Dehalococcoides mccartyi CG5: one gene and its partner. The protein of the gene in region 1 binds, or shares a complex with, the protein of each later gene. Links are inferred from orthologs where the notes say so. Each region holds a gene or a part of one and is shown in the gene's direction. Other genes may lie near its edges.

Region 1 (3,130 bases):
CTAAGCCGGGTGACCTTATATTGATTGTGGCTGGTGCCCGCAAGATGGTGAACACCGTACTGGGTGAAATGCGAAACCAGCTGGCAGTAAAACTGAATTTATGTGATAAAAATGAACTCAGCTTTGCTTTTGTAGTAGATTTCCCCCTCTTCCAGTGGGATGAGGAAGGCAAACGCTGGGATTCGGTTCATCATCCCTTTACTGCCCCACTTGAGTCTGACATGCCGCTTATGGATACAGACCCCGGCAGGGTAGGCAGCCGGGCTTACGATGTAGTCTGCAATGGATATGAGATTGCTGGCGGCAGTATCAGAATCCATCAGGCAGACCTGCAGAGGAAAGTATTCCATCTGCTGGGGTATAATGATGAGCAGATAGATGAACGCTTTGGCCACCTGTTGGAGGCCTTTGAGTTTGGCGCACCCCCTCATGGCGGTGTTGCACCGGGTATAGACCGTTTTGTAATGCTGTTGGCAGGGGAAACTTCAATACGTGAGGTTATATCCTTCCCCAAAAATCAGGCCGCTCAGGACTTGCTTTTTGGAGCTCCGTCAGTAGTAGATGACAAGCAAATAAGGGATTTACATATCCGTATTCAAGCGGAAAAAGAATAGTTTTTTGGATTGAGGTGCCATGAAAGTAACAGATAAAAAGATAGAGGGCTGTCAGGCCAGCATAACGGTAGAGATGGATTCAACCGAGGTTGAAGAAGGTCTTTCCAAAACATACCGCCGTCTGGTGAAAAAGGTGGAAATTCCGGGCTTTCGCAAAGGTAAAGCCCCCAGAGATGTGTTTGAAAAATATGTCAGCCGCGAAAAAATGCTGGACGAACTGGTAGATGATATTGTGCCGGAAGCCTGCCAGAAGGCTATACAAGACGAGGAGATAAAACCCTTTGCCACTCCCAAGGTAGCTATGGTTACCACCGACCCCTTTGTTTTTTCTGCTCGCATACCACTGCCTCCGGTAGTGGAGCTGGGTGATTATAAAACCATAAGAGCTGCTAAAGAGACGGTAGAGATTGCCGAAGAAAATATTGATACGGTAGTAGATCAGGTACTCCATCAGCGAGCTACTTGGGAAACAGCGGAACGTCCTGTCAAAATGGGTGACATGCTACTTATGCAGGTTGAAAGCACCCTTAATGGCGAACCCTATCTGAACCGTGAGGATATGCAGTATTCAGTTCGGGAAGAGGCCATTTATCCTGCTCCCGGTTTTGGCGACTGCCTGGTAGATATGGTTGCGGGTGAACCCAAAGAATTTTCAATAGTTTTCCCCGAAGACCATGCACGGGCTGAACTGGCCGGTAAAACAGCCGCTTTTAAGGTAACTGTCCGTGAAATTAAAGAAGAAAAACTGCCTGAACTAAATGATGCATTTGCCCACGAATTAAACCCTGAGTTTAATACTCTGTCTGAGCTTCGCCAGCGTATTCGGGAAAATATGCAGGACAGACAGGATGACAAGGCTCAGGCCAAGTTTGAAGACCAGATTGTTGAAGCCCTGATAAAAATGAGTAAAATAGATTATCCGGAAGTTATGGTGGAAGCAGAGCTGGACCAGATAATTGAACAGCAGCTGCAACGTCTGCAGAGTAATGTAAAAAGCCCCGAAGAATTCCGGGCTATGCTTTCCCAAATGACACCGGAGGATATGCAGCAGCGGTATCGCCCTCTGGCGGAACAACGGGTAGCATCTTCGCTGGTGCTGGGTAAACTGGCCACCACCGAAAATCTGGTACCCAATGATGAAGAAGTAGATGCTGAAATTGAAAAACTGATTACAGATGCCGGTGATAAAAAAGAAGAAGAAAAAGCCCTTTACAATCAATCGGAAACCAGAGACCGTCTTATTCAGCTTCTGACTGCCCGTAAAACTATGGCTTTTATAGATGAAATAGCCCTTCAGCCAGCTCTTGAGGCTGTCGAACCTAAAGCTGATGAAGATGAAAAAACAGAGGAGGCAGATAAATGATAAGCCCTGAAAACGTAGTACCTATGGTTATTGAGAGCAGTGCCAGAGGAGAACGTGCCTTTGACATTTATTCTCTATTGCTGAAGGAAAGAATTATCTTTCTGGGTTCGCAAATAAACGATCAGGTAGCCAATCTGGTTATTGCCCAGTTACTGTTTCTTGACAGGGAAGACCCGGACAAGGATATCAGTCTATATATACACAGCCCCGGCGGGGTAATATCTGCCGGTCTTGCCATGTACGATACCATGCAGCTTATTCGCCCCAAGGTATCCACCATTTGCGTAGGCGTAGCTGCTTCCATGGCAACAGTACTCCTGTGTGCCGGTGCTAAAGGCAAACGCTATGCTTTGCCTAATGCTACCATTCATATGCATCAGGCTATGGGTGGCGCTCAGGGACAGGCTTCGGATATTGAAATTGCCGCCCGCGAGATTATGCGCCAGCAGGATATTTTGCGGAATATTCTGGTAAAACATACCGGCCAGACCATGGAGAAAATAGTCCACGATAGTGACCGTGACTATTATCTGAGTGCCCAGCAGGCGGTGGAATACGGTTTAATAGACGAAATTTTGCAGAAACCTGAAAACAAATAATTTAACAGTTGGTGGTTTTACATCTAAAGACAAAACGCCCTTCGCAAGAGGGGCGTTTTTATTCTTCAAGCGGTAAGAAATCAGTTAGTAAAATAGTGCATGCCGAAGCGTTCTTTTAGTCCTTCCAGATTGGGCAAACCTGAACGGGCACCCAGCTTGCTTATGCAGAAACGGGCAGAAATATCCCCCAGCAAGCCGCACTCTTCAATGGGTTTATCCCCCATAAGCCCGAAAAGGAAACCGGTGGTAAAGGCATCTGCCGCACCTATTGTATCCACTACGGTACGGATATCTTTCCTGAGGCTGACGGTTGACTCCATATGGCACTCGTGGTCTTTGTCCCGTATATAGGTCTGGAGGGTTATTTTGCCTTTTCGTTGAAAACGGCGGCTCTCTCCCAGAGTAACTACCACATGTTCACATCCGCTGCGGATACACATATCCGTAGCCCGCTGATAATTCTTTTGGGTCATTTTCTCTATATCCAGTTGGTTGGTGAAAAGGGCATTTGTGCGTGAAAGAATGGGAGCAAGCCTTTTCAGCCCCTGGGCGGC
Region 2 (3,197 bases), 180 kb from region 1 along the record:
ACCGGCTCGTCTCCGCCGATAATTATATCTTTTACTTTTATCTCACGGGTCATTCCTTCAGCCTGCCACAGGTTTGAGTATTCGCGGCTGATAAGCTTGTACGGGGTTTCCACCATACGGGCTTCCTTGACGCCGGGCAAGCTGGAAAAGTAAGCAAACGGGATAGATTTTTCATCTCCTATAAGGCCGATAATGGTTCTGAATGCCCCCTTTGATACATCGGTCTTGAGACCGCAGCGGCGAACCTCGGCAATTACGTTTTCTAGTTCTTCCTGACTGGCATCTTTTTTCATGATAATCATGGTTTGCTTTCTCCTTTGCTTTTTATACCCGTATAAATCAAAAATCCCCCCGTTGCCTGGGAGGATTTCTAACTTACTAATTGGTGGTTATTGGTTTTTTAGTAAAACGTTATCTCCCAAGCGATCCTATCTTGGTAAAGTAGTAATAGTTTCTAAAGGATTTAACGTTTAACATAGTTGAATGACAATAGCATAGCTGAAAAGGGTTTGTCAAGAGAACTATTTAGTGCTATTATATGTAGTCTTTTTCCCTGGTGGTTGTTATCGGTCGGGCAGCGGATAAGTGCCCTGAGGCAGACGGGGGTGTTCTCCAGCTTCAAACCAGCGGGTTGTCAGTGATGGGTGGAGTTGACATCCATATATTGCTGTGCTAGACTAACTTTCTGTTTGTGGTTAACTTTCAGGTTTGACCATATCCATTATGGTCGCCTTATAGATTTTAAGGATGGGCCTGGCTCATCCTTATTGATTGAAAACGGGAAAATTATTAAAACAGCAATTGTTAACAGGAAGGTACAGTATGCCAACGGTTAATCAGCTAGTAAGAAAAGGGCGCACAAGTGCGGCCAAGAAGTACAAGGCACCTGCGCTGCATTACAGTTTCAATTCTCTGCGCAACAAGGTAGCTTTCGGTGATGGCTCTCCCCAGAAAAGGGGCGTCTGCACCCAGGTAAAAACCACTACTCCTAAAAAGCCGAATTCGGCTTTGCGCAAGATTGCCAGAGTAAGGCTGAGCAACCATATGGAAGTTACTGCTTATATCCCCGGTGAAGGCCATAATCTTCAGGAACACTCTGTGGTTCTGATACGTGGCGGCCGTGTGCCTGACCTACCGGGTGTTCGTTATCACATCATTCGCGGTACTCTTGATACCGCTGGTGTGGCAAATCGGCAGCAGGGTCGCAGCAGATACGGCGCCAAAAAAGGCAAAGCCGCTCCTGCCAAGAAGAAATAACCGGAGATAAAATATGCCTAGAAGAGCACGAAAATTTAAAAGAGCAGTTGCCCCGGATTCCAGGTATAACAGCCTGATGCTTTCCAATTTCATAAACAAGCTTATGATGCATGGCCAGAAGGCCACCGCCCAGAGGATTGTTTATGATGCAATTGATATAATGGGTAAACAGGAAAATAAAGAGGGTTTGGCGGTATTTGAGCAGGGTCTTAAAAATGCCACTCCTTTTATTGAGGTTAAACCCCGCCGTGTAGGCGGTGCTACTTACCAGGTACCTATTGAGGTGCGTCCTGACCGCGCCCAGACCATGGCCATGCGCTGGATTATTAAGGCCGCCCGCAAGCGGACCGGCAAGTCTATGGCTGAAAGGTTGGCTTCTGAAATGCTGGAAGCCTCCCGTGAGCAGGGTGCTGCTGTTAAGAAAAGAGAAGAGACCCACAAGATGGCCGAGGCCAACCGCGCTTTCGCCCATTACAGGTGGTAGAGAGAAAATAGGGGGAATTGGATAACCCTGACGGGTTACCCAGAGTTTAGATAATATGAGCGACAGGAAATACCCTCTGGAGAGGGTTCGTAATATAGGTATCATTGCCCACATAGACGCCGGAAAGACGACTACGACTGAGCGTATCCTTTACCTTACCAAACGTACCCATAAAATCGGCAATATTGACGAGGGTACCACCGTAATGGACTGGATGGAGCAGGAAAAAGCCAGAGGTATAACTATTACTTCTGCCGCTACTTCTGCTTACTGGAATGGGCATCACCTTAACATTATAGATACTCCCGGACATGTGGATTTTACCGCTGAGGTTGAGCGCAGTCTGCGTGTACTTGATGGCGGGGTGGTGGTATTTGACGGAGTGGCCGGTGTTGAAGCCCAGTCTGAAACTGTATGGCGTCAGGCCAGCCGCTATGGTGTACCCCGTATCTGCTTTATTAACAAGATGGACCGCACCGGTGCTAATTACGAACGTACTCTGGGTATGATTGCAGAACGCCTTAAGGCCAAATATCTGCCTCTTCAGATACCCATTGGTTGTGCTGAAACTTTCCGCGGCAACTGTGACCTGCTTGATTTCAAGTGTTACGGTATGGATAACAGCCCGGAAGAACCTGTTGAAACATTTGATTTGCCCGCTGCTGAAAAAGAACGGGCTGTGAAATTCCGCAATATGATGATAGAGCGTCTGGCTGAAGAAGATGACGAGGTTATGGAAGCCTATCTGGCCGGTGAAGAACTGCCGATAGAAAAGCTGAAAGCCGCTATCCGCCGGGTATGTTTGGCCAATAAAGCCATTCCCATATTCTGCGGCACTTCTCTTCGCAACAAGGGCGTAAAAAGACTGCTGGATGCGGTCTGTGACTATCTGCCTTCACCTTTGGACATTCCGGCTATGAAAGGGACTGATCCTAAAACTGGTGAATCGATAGAGCGTCATACCAGTGACACCGAGCCTTTCTCCGCTCTGGCTTTTAAGATTGTATCCGACCCGTTTGTAGGTCGTCTGGTATACTTCCGGATTTACTCCGGTAGCATTTCAGCCGGCTCCGGTGCTTATAACAGCACCCGCGGTGAGCGTGAACGCATAGGCCGTCTTATCCGTATGCATGCCAATGACCGTGAAGAGATTGAGTATGCTGATGCGGGTGAAATCGTGGCCAGTCTGGGTCTTCGCAATACCTTTACCGGTGACACCTTGTGCGACCAGAATGCTCCGATTTTGCTTGAAAATATCAAGTTCCCTGAACCGGTTATCAATTTGGCCATAGAGCCTAAGACCCGTTCGGACCAGGATAAGATGACTGAAGGTCTGCAGAAACTGGCTGAAGAAGATCCTACTTTCAAGGTCAAGTTTGATGATGAGACCGGACAAACTGTTATATATGGTATGGGAGAACTTCACCTTGATGTGCTGGTCAGCCGGTTGCTGTCT

Evidence for each region.
Region 2: the proteins of tig (region 1) and rpsG are in contact, whole or in part, in a crystal structure (PDB 3GTY), measured with the Thermotoga maritima proteins. The link is inferred for Dehalococcoides mccartyi CG5 from one-to-one orthologs. Residues at the interface, in WP_004081061.1 of Thermotoga maritima: Glu122, Val124, Val129, Leu130, Tyr133, Glu188, Gly259, Ile262, Tyr263, Glu266, Ser270, Glu273, Gln274, Glu277, Arg308, Gln311, Ile312, Ser315, Tyr316, Glu325, Arg329, Arg336, Leu363, Phe366, Trp367, Arg373, Leu377, Arg381, Leu384, Glu387; in WP_004081843.1 of Thermotoga maritima: Lys34, Lys52, Lys55, Glu59, Arg62, Gln63, Glu66, Asn67, Lys69, Val71, Arg95, Ala109, Lys110, Lys111, Gly112, Arg113, Pro114, Glu117, Glu121, Ile124, Ala125, Tyr127, Asn128, Asn129, Thr130, Gly131, Lys135, Asp139, Arg142, Met143.

Annotation. Positions count from the first base shown.
Region 1 is NZ_CP006951.1:524,561-527,690, forward strand. The notes cover bases 1-2,805. They hold tig (trigger factor), read left to right. Parts: upstream 1-633; coding sequence 634-1,977; downstream 1,978-2,805. Other genes in these bases: aspS (aspartate--tRNA ligase), read left to right, coding at 1-614; X794_RS02695 (ATP-dependent Clp protease proteolytic subunit), read left to right, coding at 1,974-2,576; X794_RS02700 (carbohydrate kinase family protein), read right to left, coding at 2,657-2,805. In the rest of the region: more of X794_RS02700, read right to left, coding at 2,806-3,130. UniProt on the Bacillus subtilis protein: Involved in protein export. Acts as a chaperone by maintaining the newly synthesized protein in an open conformation. Functions as a peptidyl-prolyl cis-trans isomerase.
Region 2 is NZ_CP006951.1:340,685-343,881, forward strand. The notes cover bases 134-3,005. They hold rpsG (30S ribosomal protein S7), read left to right. Parts: upstream 134-1,270; coding sequence 1,271-1,741; downstream 1,742-3,005. Other genes in these bases: aroF (3-deoxy-7-phosphoheptulonate synthase), read right to left, coding at 134-302; rpsL (30S ribosomal protein S12), read left to right, coding at 823-1,257; fusA (elongation factor G), read left to right, coding at 1,797-3,005. Also shown: more of aroF, read right to left, coding at 1-133; more of fusA, read left to right, coding at 3,006-3,197.